2 regions of the Bradyrhizobium huanghuaihaiense genome follow, and region 2 is predicted to be linked to the other one. Evidence: predicted binding sites of a transcription regulator. Region 2 holds the regulator's gene; the other holds the start of a gene.

Region 1 (4,417 bases), 1.1 Mb from region 2:
AAGCCGAAGGTCTCGGACTTGTTCTCCAGGATCTTGCCGACCACGATCGAGCCTTCCACGCCGGCGTTCTCGGAGATCTGGCGGATCGGAGCTTCCAGCGCCTTCAGCACGATGTTGATGCCGGCCTGGACGTCGTCATTGGCGTTGGACAGACGGCCCACCGCCTTCTTGGCGCGCAGCAGCGCGACGCCGCCGCCTGGGACGATGCCTTCCTGCACCGCGGCGCGGGTGGCGTTGAGCGCGTCCTCGACGCGGTCCTTCTTCTCCTTGACCTCGATCTCGGTGGCGCCGCCGACGCGGATCACCGCGACGCCGCCGGCGAGCTTGGCAAGGCGCTCCTGCAGCTTCTCGCGGTCGTAGTCCGAGGTGGTCTCCTCGATCTGCGCCTTGATCTGGCCGACGCGGGCCTCGATGTCGGGCTTCTTGCCGGCGCCGTTCACGATCGTGGTGTTCTCCTTGTCGATCACCACCTTCTTGGCGCGGCCGAGCATCTTCACCGTGACGTTCTCGAGCTTGATGCCGAGCTCCTCGGAGATCAGCTGACCGCCGGTGAGGATCGCGATGTCCTCGAGCATGGCCTTGCGGCGGTCACCGAAGCCCGGCGCCTTCACGGCGGCAACCTTGAGGCCGCCGCGCAGGCGGTTGACGACCAGGGTGGCCAGCGCCTCGCCCTCGACGTCCTCGGCGATGATGACGAGCGGCTTGCCCGACTGCACCACGGCTTCGAGCACCGGCAGCATGGCCTGCAGGCCCGACAGCTTCTTCTCGTGCAGGAGGATGTAGGCGTCCTCGAGCTCGGCGGTCATCTTCTCGGCGTTGGTGACGAAGTAGGGGCTGAGATAGCCGCGATCGAACTTCATGCCCTCGACGATGTCGACCTCGGTGTCGAGCGACTTGTTCTCCTCGACGGTGATGACGCCCTCGTTGCCGACCTTCTGCATCGCCTGGGCGATCATCTTGCCGATGGCGGCATCGCCGTTGGCCGAGATGGTGCCGACCTGGGCGACCTCGGAGGAGGCGGCGACGGGCTTGGCGCGCTTCTCGATGTCCTTGATGACCGCGGCCACCGCGGTGTCGATGCCGCGCTTGAGGTCCATCGGGTTCATGCCGGCGGCAACCGCCTTGGCGCCTTCGCGCACGATGGCCTGGGCCAGCACGGTCGCGGTGGTGGTGCCGTCGCCGGCAAGGTCGTTGGTCTTGGAGGCGACCTCACGCACCATCTGGGCGCCCATGTTCTCGAACTTGTCCTCGAGCTCGATCTCCTTGGCGACGGTGACGCCGTCCTTGGTGATGCGGGGCGCGCCGAAGCTCTTCTCGATGACGACGTTGCGGCCCTTCGGGCCGAGCGTCACCTTGACGGCGTTGGCGAGAATGTCGACGCCGCGCAGCATGCGGTCGCGCGCCTCTCCGGAAAACTTGACGTCTTTGGCAGCCATGGTCTGCAATCCCTTGTGTTTCGTGATGGGTCTTGTTTGGTGCTGTGCGGCGGAATGATGGATGCCCGGGTCATCTAGCGCGAAGACGCGCTTCGCGCTTTTGCCCGGGCACAACAGTCGCGCATTCAGCGGCTGTTCAGGCGGATGGCCTTAGGCCAGAACGCCCATGATGTCCGACTCCTTCATGATCAGGAGCTCTTCGTTGTCGATCTTGACCTCGGTGCCCGACCACTTGCCGAACAGCACGCGGTCGCCGACCTTGAGGTCGATCGGGATCAGCTTGCCGGTCTCGTCGCGGCCGCCGGGGCCGATGCCGACAACCTCGCCCTGGGACGGCTTTTCCTTGGCGGTGTCCGGAATGATAATGCCGCCCTTGGACTTTTCCTCGGCGTCGATACGTTTGACCACGACACGGTCATGCAGCGGACGAAATTTGGATTTAGCCATGACGTTTCCCTTTGGAGGCTCGCTTCGGAAGTAGTGGAAGTGGGTGGGGCGGCGCTTCCGTTCCCCCTCGTCCCGAGGATCGAACGGCGCGCTTAGCAATCGGGCTTTCCGAGTGCTAATAGTGCGCCCGGGAATATGGCTTGGCCGCGATCCTGTCAAGCAAAGGTGGTTAAGCGATTGGTGAGGCGGATATAGGATGGTGGCATTGGAAATTTGTTCGGAGCGCCGGCGTGTCAAACGACGTCATTGCTCCGGCGGCGGTTTTGCGCTTGGCTGCGGGAGGGGTGCGGCCATGGTCTTGTTCGGGGGAATGCCATGATCAGTTCAGCTCACGCGCGCACGGTCGCCAACCTGGCGGCTGCCTCTTGCCTGGCGCTGCTGCTCGGCGCCTGCGGTGGCGGCATGAGCCTGCCGTCGTTCTCTTCGTCGTCGCCGCCGCCCGAGGCGGAGCCCGGCACTGGTCCGGAAATGCCGGCGACCATCCGCGCCGACGAGATCGTCGGCCGCTGGGGCCTCGCCTCGTTCCAGAACCCGGCCGACCGCGCCCGCACCGAGGCCGCGGCTCGGTCCCAGTGCAAGAATCCTTACGTGATCACCGCCGGCTCCTCCGGCGGCGTGATCATGCATCTGGCGGACCAGGCGACGCCGCAGGAGCTGCGCCTGAAGGGCTCGCCCAGCGGCAAGAACTATATCGGCCCGGCCGGTCCCACCCCCGGCGATCAGGACCGTGAGATCGTCTCCTTCGACGGCCGCGTCCTGATCACCCGCTTCATCGACAAGGACGCCGCCACCCGCTACGGCAACATGGTCTACGTCCGCTGCGCGCCAAGGGCGTGATGGGGGTTCCGGCCTAACCACTCGTCATTGCGAGCGTAGCGAAGCAATCCAGAGTCTTTCCAGGGTGACGGTCTGGATTGCTTCGCTTCGCTCGCAATGACGGCAAACAAAAACGCCGGCCCCAGGGCCGGCGTTTTGCTTTTCCCTATGTCGCGTCCGCTCAGTCGAACAGCGCGTCGATGTCGTCCTGGGAGGCGTGGCCGACGTCGCCGGCGAGCTTGGGGCCGTTGAGGAGCTTCTCGTCCTCGCTGCGCTGGTCGACCGGCGCCGGCACATGGGCCTTGATCGCGTCGACGCCGCCCCAGATCTCCATCATCGCATTGATGTGCTGCTCGATGAACTTCATCGTGGTCATGACCTTGCTGATGCGCTGGCCGGTCAGGTCCTGGAAGTTGCAGGCTTCGAAAATCGAGATGACGCGTTCCTGGATGTCGTCGGCGAGCCGCTTCTGCTGATCGGCCGAGTCCACCTTGGACATCGCGCTGGCGGCCTGGTCGATCGACTCGGCCGCTTCGAGGATCTGCTGGGTCGCCTGCTCGGTGCCGCCGACCACCGCGCCGAGCTCGCCATTGACCTTGGCCATCTCGCCGCCGTCGAAGCTCTTGCCATGCAGGGTCGCGATCTCGCGCTTGGTGCGGTCGATGGCGTCGTGGATGAGGTCGAGCTCGACCTTCAGCTTCTCGCACTGCTCGATCTGCGCCCGATAGGTATCGAGCATGGTGCGCGCTTCGGACAGCTCATGCGCCGTCGACGCGTCGATCGCCGCCATCGCGGCGCTGCCGGTCAGCGGGGCAGCCGTGATGCCCTTTGCCATCTGGGCGCGGATCGCGCGCAGCTCGGCCATGATCTCGCTGTGCATCGGCCCTGCCTCTTCAGTTACATCTAGAATGGGCATCTCGCCACCGGCGATATCCTCGACACGAAAACGCTTGCGGTGAACAGCCATCAGGACACTCCCCCCACCTCACTCACGCGTCTTTGTAGGCAGAAGCGATTTAACACGAAGTTCACAACCGGAACTGTCGTTGCGGCCGCGCGCGACGGCGCGCAAAGAAGCGATTAACCATGCTCGCGCGGCGTTCATCGAAAATAAACGCTGATCGCCAAATTGCAGGCCCGCTCGCGACGTGGTGAATCGAAACGGCTGATACGTTTACCAAACAAAACGGCTTTTGCTTTTTATTGACCACGTCGCGGGCGCGGATCAGCCACCAGACCTGCACGACGCATGTGATCTAGACGAAACAGTACAGAGTACGTCGATGTTCAAGAAAATGTCTGTCGCGCTGCTCGGCAGCGCTTGCTCCTTCATTGCCGGCACCAGCGGCGCCGGCGCCTTCGACAACACGGTGCCGAACGATCCGCCCGCGGTGCTCTATCAGCCGCGCGTGCCGCCGGCGCCGGTGCGCGTCGCCTCCAATGCGAACATGGGCGGCGGCTTCATCGAGTTCCTGTTCGGCGACGGTCCGGGCCGCGGTCCGGCCTATGCGCCCGAGCGGCCGGTGTATCAGCAGCAGCCGGGCTATTACGACCAGCGCCGCCTGCCGCCGATGGGCGAGCCGCAGATGCAGGGTGCGTCTCTGCAGCAGGAGGCGATCGACCCGCGGCAGCGCCCGTTCGATCCGAAATTCGAGAAACAGCTTGTTGACTATAGCGGTAATGAAAGCGCCGGCACGATCGTGGTCGATACGCCAAAC
Region 2 (4,417 bases):
GACCCATAACCACCGGGAGTAGTTGCAGGGCGAGCTGGTAACTCCGAGTCTTCGCAAAACTATTGTTGCGGCGTATGGGTCCCGGCCTTCGCCGGGACGACGACGCGTTGGCTGGCAGCCCAACCCCTCACCAATACCGGCTGCATTTTCGGGCTTCTGTTCGTATACGAACGGAACTAGGCTTCCCTCCCGTTGGATCATCCTGGAGGGAGACGAACGATGCTGGATCGGCGACAAATCCTCGCGGCGCTTGGAACGACGGCGCTGGCAACCCTCGCGCCAACCGCGCTGCCTGCAGCGGCATCGATCAAGCCGGACGATGCGTCCGCGCTGCTCGTGATCGACGTGCAGAACTGCTTCCTCCCCGGCGGCAGTCTCGCGGTGAAGGAAGGCGAGCAGGTGGTGCCCGTCATCAACAGAATCGCAAAAGCATTTTCGAACGTGGTGATGACGCAGGACTGGCACACGCCCGGCCACGTGTCGTTTGCGTCAGTCCACTCCGGCAAGAAGCCGTTCGAGACCATCGATCTTCCTTACGGCAAGCAGGTGCTGTGGCCGGACCATTGCGTGCAGGGCACCGATGGTGCGGCGCTATCGAAGGACCTGTCGATCCCGCACGCCGAGCTCATCATCCGCAAGGGCTTTCACAAGGACGTCGACAGCTACTCGGCCTTCCTCGAAGCCGACGGCAAGACCTCGACGGGTCTCGCCGGCTACCTGAAGGGCCGCAAGATCAAGCGCGTCTTCGTCGCTGGCCTTGCGACGGATTTCTGCGTCGCCTGGACCGCGCTGGACGCGCGCAAGGCCGGCTTCGAGGTCTATGTGGTGGAAGACGCCTGCCGCGGCATCGACACCCAGGGCTCGCTGGCAAAGGCCTGGGCCGACATGGCCAAGGCCGGCGTGAAGCGGATTCAGTCGAGCGATATTGCGGTGAGCGCGTAGGTGCCAATCAGTCATTCCGGGGCGATGCGCAGCATCGAACTCCGGTGCGCAATTGCGCACCTGAGAACCTCGAGATTCCGGGTTCGGCTCTGCGAGCCGCCCCGGAATGACGTCAACACTCAGTTCGTCGCGCCGCTCGACTCGTTGTTGTTCGCCGCAGGCGCGGCCTTCGCGCCGCCCTTGGCGACACCGACGAGGGCCGGGCGCAGCACGCGGTCGCCGATGGTGTAGCCGGCCTGCATGATCTGCACCACGGTGCCCGACGGCACCGACGCATCAGGCACCTCGTACATCGCCTGGTGGAAGTTCGGGTCGAACTTCTGGCCCAGCGGATCGAGCTTCTTCACGCCGTGCTTTTCCAGCGCGTTGAGCAGCGAGCGCTCGGTGAGCTCGACGCCCTCGATCAGCGAGATCAGGCCGGGATCGGCGGTGGCACGGGCCTCGGCCGGAACGGCATCGAGCGCGCGCTGGAGATTGTCGGCGATGTCGAGCACGTCGCGGGCAAAACCGGTGATGCCGTAGAGGCGGGCGTCAGCGACCTCCTTGGTGGTGCGCTTGCGCAAATTCTCCATCTCGGCCAGCGTCCGCAGCATGCGGTCACGCGCCTCGGCGGCTTCCTTCTGCAACATTTCGACCGAGCCGGGCTCGGGATCGTCGGGCATGATGTAGGGTTTTGACACCACGGGCTCGCCGGTCGCTGCAGTCGTGTCTTCGGGTTGCCGGTCTTGCTCGGTCATCGGCTCTAATCTCGAACTCGTTTCCAGGGATTGTTGGCCCGGATATCGTGCCTAAGCGCGCGAAAATCAAGCGCCCGTGATCGGCGCAAATGCCGGTCAGCCCCCCAGAAGCCGGCTGACGATGCGGGCGGCATAGTCCACGGTCGGGATCACGCGGGCGTAATTCAGCCGCGTCGGCCCGATCACGCCCAAAACACCGACGATGTGGCCGGCGGCATCCCGATACGGCGAGATGATGGTGGAGGAGCCCGACAGGGAAAACAGCTTGTTCTCCGAACCGATGAAGATGCGCACGCCTTCGGCGGTCTCGGCGCGGCCGAGCAGGTCGATCACGCCGCGCTTGGTCTCGAGATCGTCGAACAACAGGCGCACCCGCTCCAGATCCTCCAGCGCGTGCAGATCTTCCAGCAGATTGGCGTGGCCGCGGACGATGAGCTGGCGGTCCTCGCTCTCGCCGCCCGACCAGCTGGCGATACCGGCCGAGATCACTTTCTGTGTCAGCTGATCGAGCTCGGCGCGGGCTTGTCCGAGCGCGGTTTCGAGCTCGAGCCGCGCCTCGGCCAGGGTTCGGCCGCGAATCCGGGCATTGAGGAAATTGCCGGCTTCGGTGATCGCGGACGATGGAACTCCCGGCGGCAGCGTCAGCACGCGGTTTTCGACCTGGCCGTCCTCGCCGACCAGGATCACCAGCGCTTTTTCCGGTTCCAGGCGGACGAATTCGATGTGCTTGAGCCGGGCATTGGATTTCGGCGTCAAAACCACCGCCGCGGCGCGGGTCAGGCCCGACAGCCGCGTCAGCGCCTGGTCCAGCGCCGCCTCGACCGACTGGGCCTGGCCGACCGTGGCAAGCTGGCTCTGGATCGACTGCCGTTCGGCCTCGGTGAGATCGCCGACCTGCATCAGGGCGTCGACGAAGAAGCGCAGCCCGAGTTCCGTCGGCAACCGGCCCGCCGAGGTGTGCGGGGCATAGATCAGGCCGAGCTGTTCCAGGTCCGCCATGACGTTGCGGACCGAGGCCGGCGACAGCGGCATGGCGATCAGGCGGGAAATGTTGCGCGAGCCGACCGGCTCGCCGGTCGCGAGATAGCTTTCGACAATTTGACGAAAGATGTCGCGGGAACGCTCGTTGAGTTGGGCGAGGCCTGCGCGCGGCGCGATCAGATGGATCGGATCGTGATGGGCCACAGACGGTAACTCCTCTCAGATGCTCATAATTTGTCCATCCGGGACGGTTCTGACAAGCGTGGCGTTTGCGGGGTGGAAAACCGGGGGCGTATAAGCGCCGATCTTCCCCCTTGCCGCATACCCTCACCCCCCCTACAAGCACCGCGAACAGCCCTTTTCCGAGAGTTTTGGAGGATTTCCCATGCGGCCAAGCCGCCGTGCGCCCGACGAATTGCGCCCCGTGACGCTGGAGCGCGGCGTGGTCAAATATGCGGAAGGCTCGTGCCTGGTGAAATTCGGCGACACCCATGTGCTGGTCACCGCTACGCTGGAAGACCGCCTGCCGCCGTGGCTGAAGGGCCAGGGCCGCGGCTGGGTCACCGCCGAATACGGCATGCTGCCGCGCGCGACCTCCGAACGCACCCGCCGCGAGGCCTCGGCCGGCAAGCAGAGCGGCCGCACGGTCGAGATCCAGCGCCTGATCGGGCGCTCGCTTCGCACCATCGTCGACCTCGAAGCGCTCGGCGAGCGCCAGATCACGGTCGATTGCGACGTGCTCCAGGCCGACGGCGGCACGCGCACGGCCTCGATCACCGGCGCCTGGGTCGCGCTCGCCGACTGCATCAGCTGGATGAAGGCGCGCAACATGATCAAGGCCAACGTGATGCGCGACAACGTCGCCGCGATCTCCTGCGGCATCTACAACGGCACGCCGGTGCTCGACCTCGACTATGCCGAGGATTCGGAAGCCCAGACCGACGCCAATTTCGTCATGACCGGCGATGGCCGCATCATCGAGGTGCAGGGCACCGCCGAACGCGAGCCGTTCACGGAAGCCGAGTTCCTGGCGCTGATGGCGCTGGCGCGCAAGGGCGTCGCGCGTCTCGTGGACTTGCAGAAACTGGCTGTCGCGTAGTCAATAGGCCCATGCACCGCCGAATCACCGGAAAGCTCGTCATCGCCACCCACAATCCCGGCAAGCTCGCCGAGATGAAGGAGCTGCTTGCGCCGTACGGGATCGAGGCGGTGTCGGCCGGTGAGCTCGGCCTGGACGAGCCCGAGGAGACCGGCAACGACTTCCGCAGCAATGCCACGATCAAGGCGATCGCGGCCGCGCGCGCGACCAAGCTTCCGTCTTTCGCCGACGATTCCGGTATCGTCGTCGAAGCGCTCGACGGCGCACCCGGAATCTACAGCGCGCGCTGGGCCGGTCCGACCAAGGATTTCAACGCCGCGATGGCGCAGATTGAGCGGCTGCTGCAGGAACGGGGCGCGACCACGCCTGCGAAGCGCAGCGCGCATTTCGTCTCCGCGCTCTGCGTGGCCTGGCCCGACGATCATCTCGAAGAGGTCGAGGCGCGCGTCGACGGCACGCTGGTGTGGCCGCCGCGCGGCACCGCCGGGTTTGGTTACGACCCGATGTTCCTGCCTGATGGTCATGCGCGCACCTTCGGCGAGATGGAAAGCATCGAGAAGCACGGCCTGCCGCCGCTCGGCCTCGGCCTGTCGCATCGCGCCCGCGCCTTCGTGAAACTGGCGGAGATCTGCCTTGAGCCGCGCTAAGGAAGCTTTTG

Evidence for each region. Region 2 encodes HrcA, which represses chaperone genes, less so after heat shock. Its sites were predicted from a motif close to GTTAGCACTCNCNNNNNGNGAGTGCTAAC; they were not measured.
Region 1: a site for HrcA is predicted at 1,975-2,003, ahead of N2603_RS05980 (co-chaperone GroES). Genes of this name have one in related genera too.

The regions. Positions count from the first base shown of each region.
Region 1 is NZ_CP104172.1:1,275,297-1,279,713, forward strand. Features, by position in the region: gene groL (chaperonin GroEL) at 1-1,436, opposite strand, end outside; gene N2603_RS05980 (co-chaperone GroES) at 1,587-1,883, opposite strand; gene N2603_RS05985 (hypothetical protein) at 2,199-2,720, shown strand; gene N2603_RS05990 (protein phosphatase CheZ) at 2,881-3,666, opposite strand; gene N2603_RS05995 (L,D-transpeptidase) at 3,983-4,417, shown strand, end outside.
Region 2 is NZ_CP104172.1:175,946-180,362, forward strand. Features, by position in the region: gene pncA (bifunctional nicotinamidase/pyrazinamidase) at 220-942, shown strand; gene grpE (nucleotide exchange factor GrpE) at 1,062-1,679, opposite strand; gene hrcA (heat-inducible transcriptional repressor HrcA) at 1,776-2,864, opposite strand; gene rph (ribonuclease PH) at 3,046-3,759, shown strand; gene rdgB (RdgB/HAM1 family non-canonical purine NTP pyrophosphatase) at 3,771-4,406, shown strand; gene hemW (radical SAM family heme chaperone HemW) at 4,393-4,417, shown strand, end outside.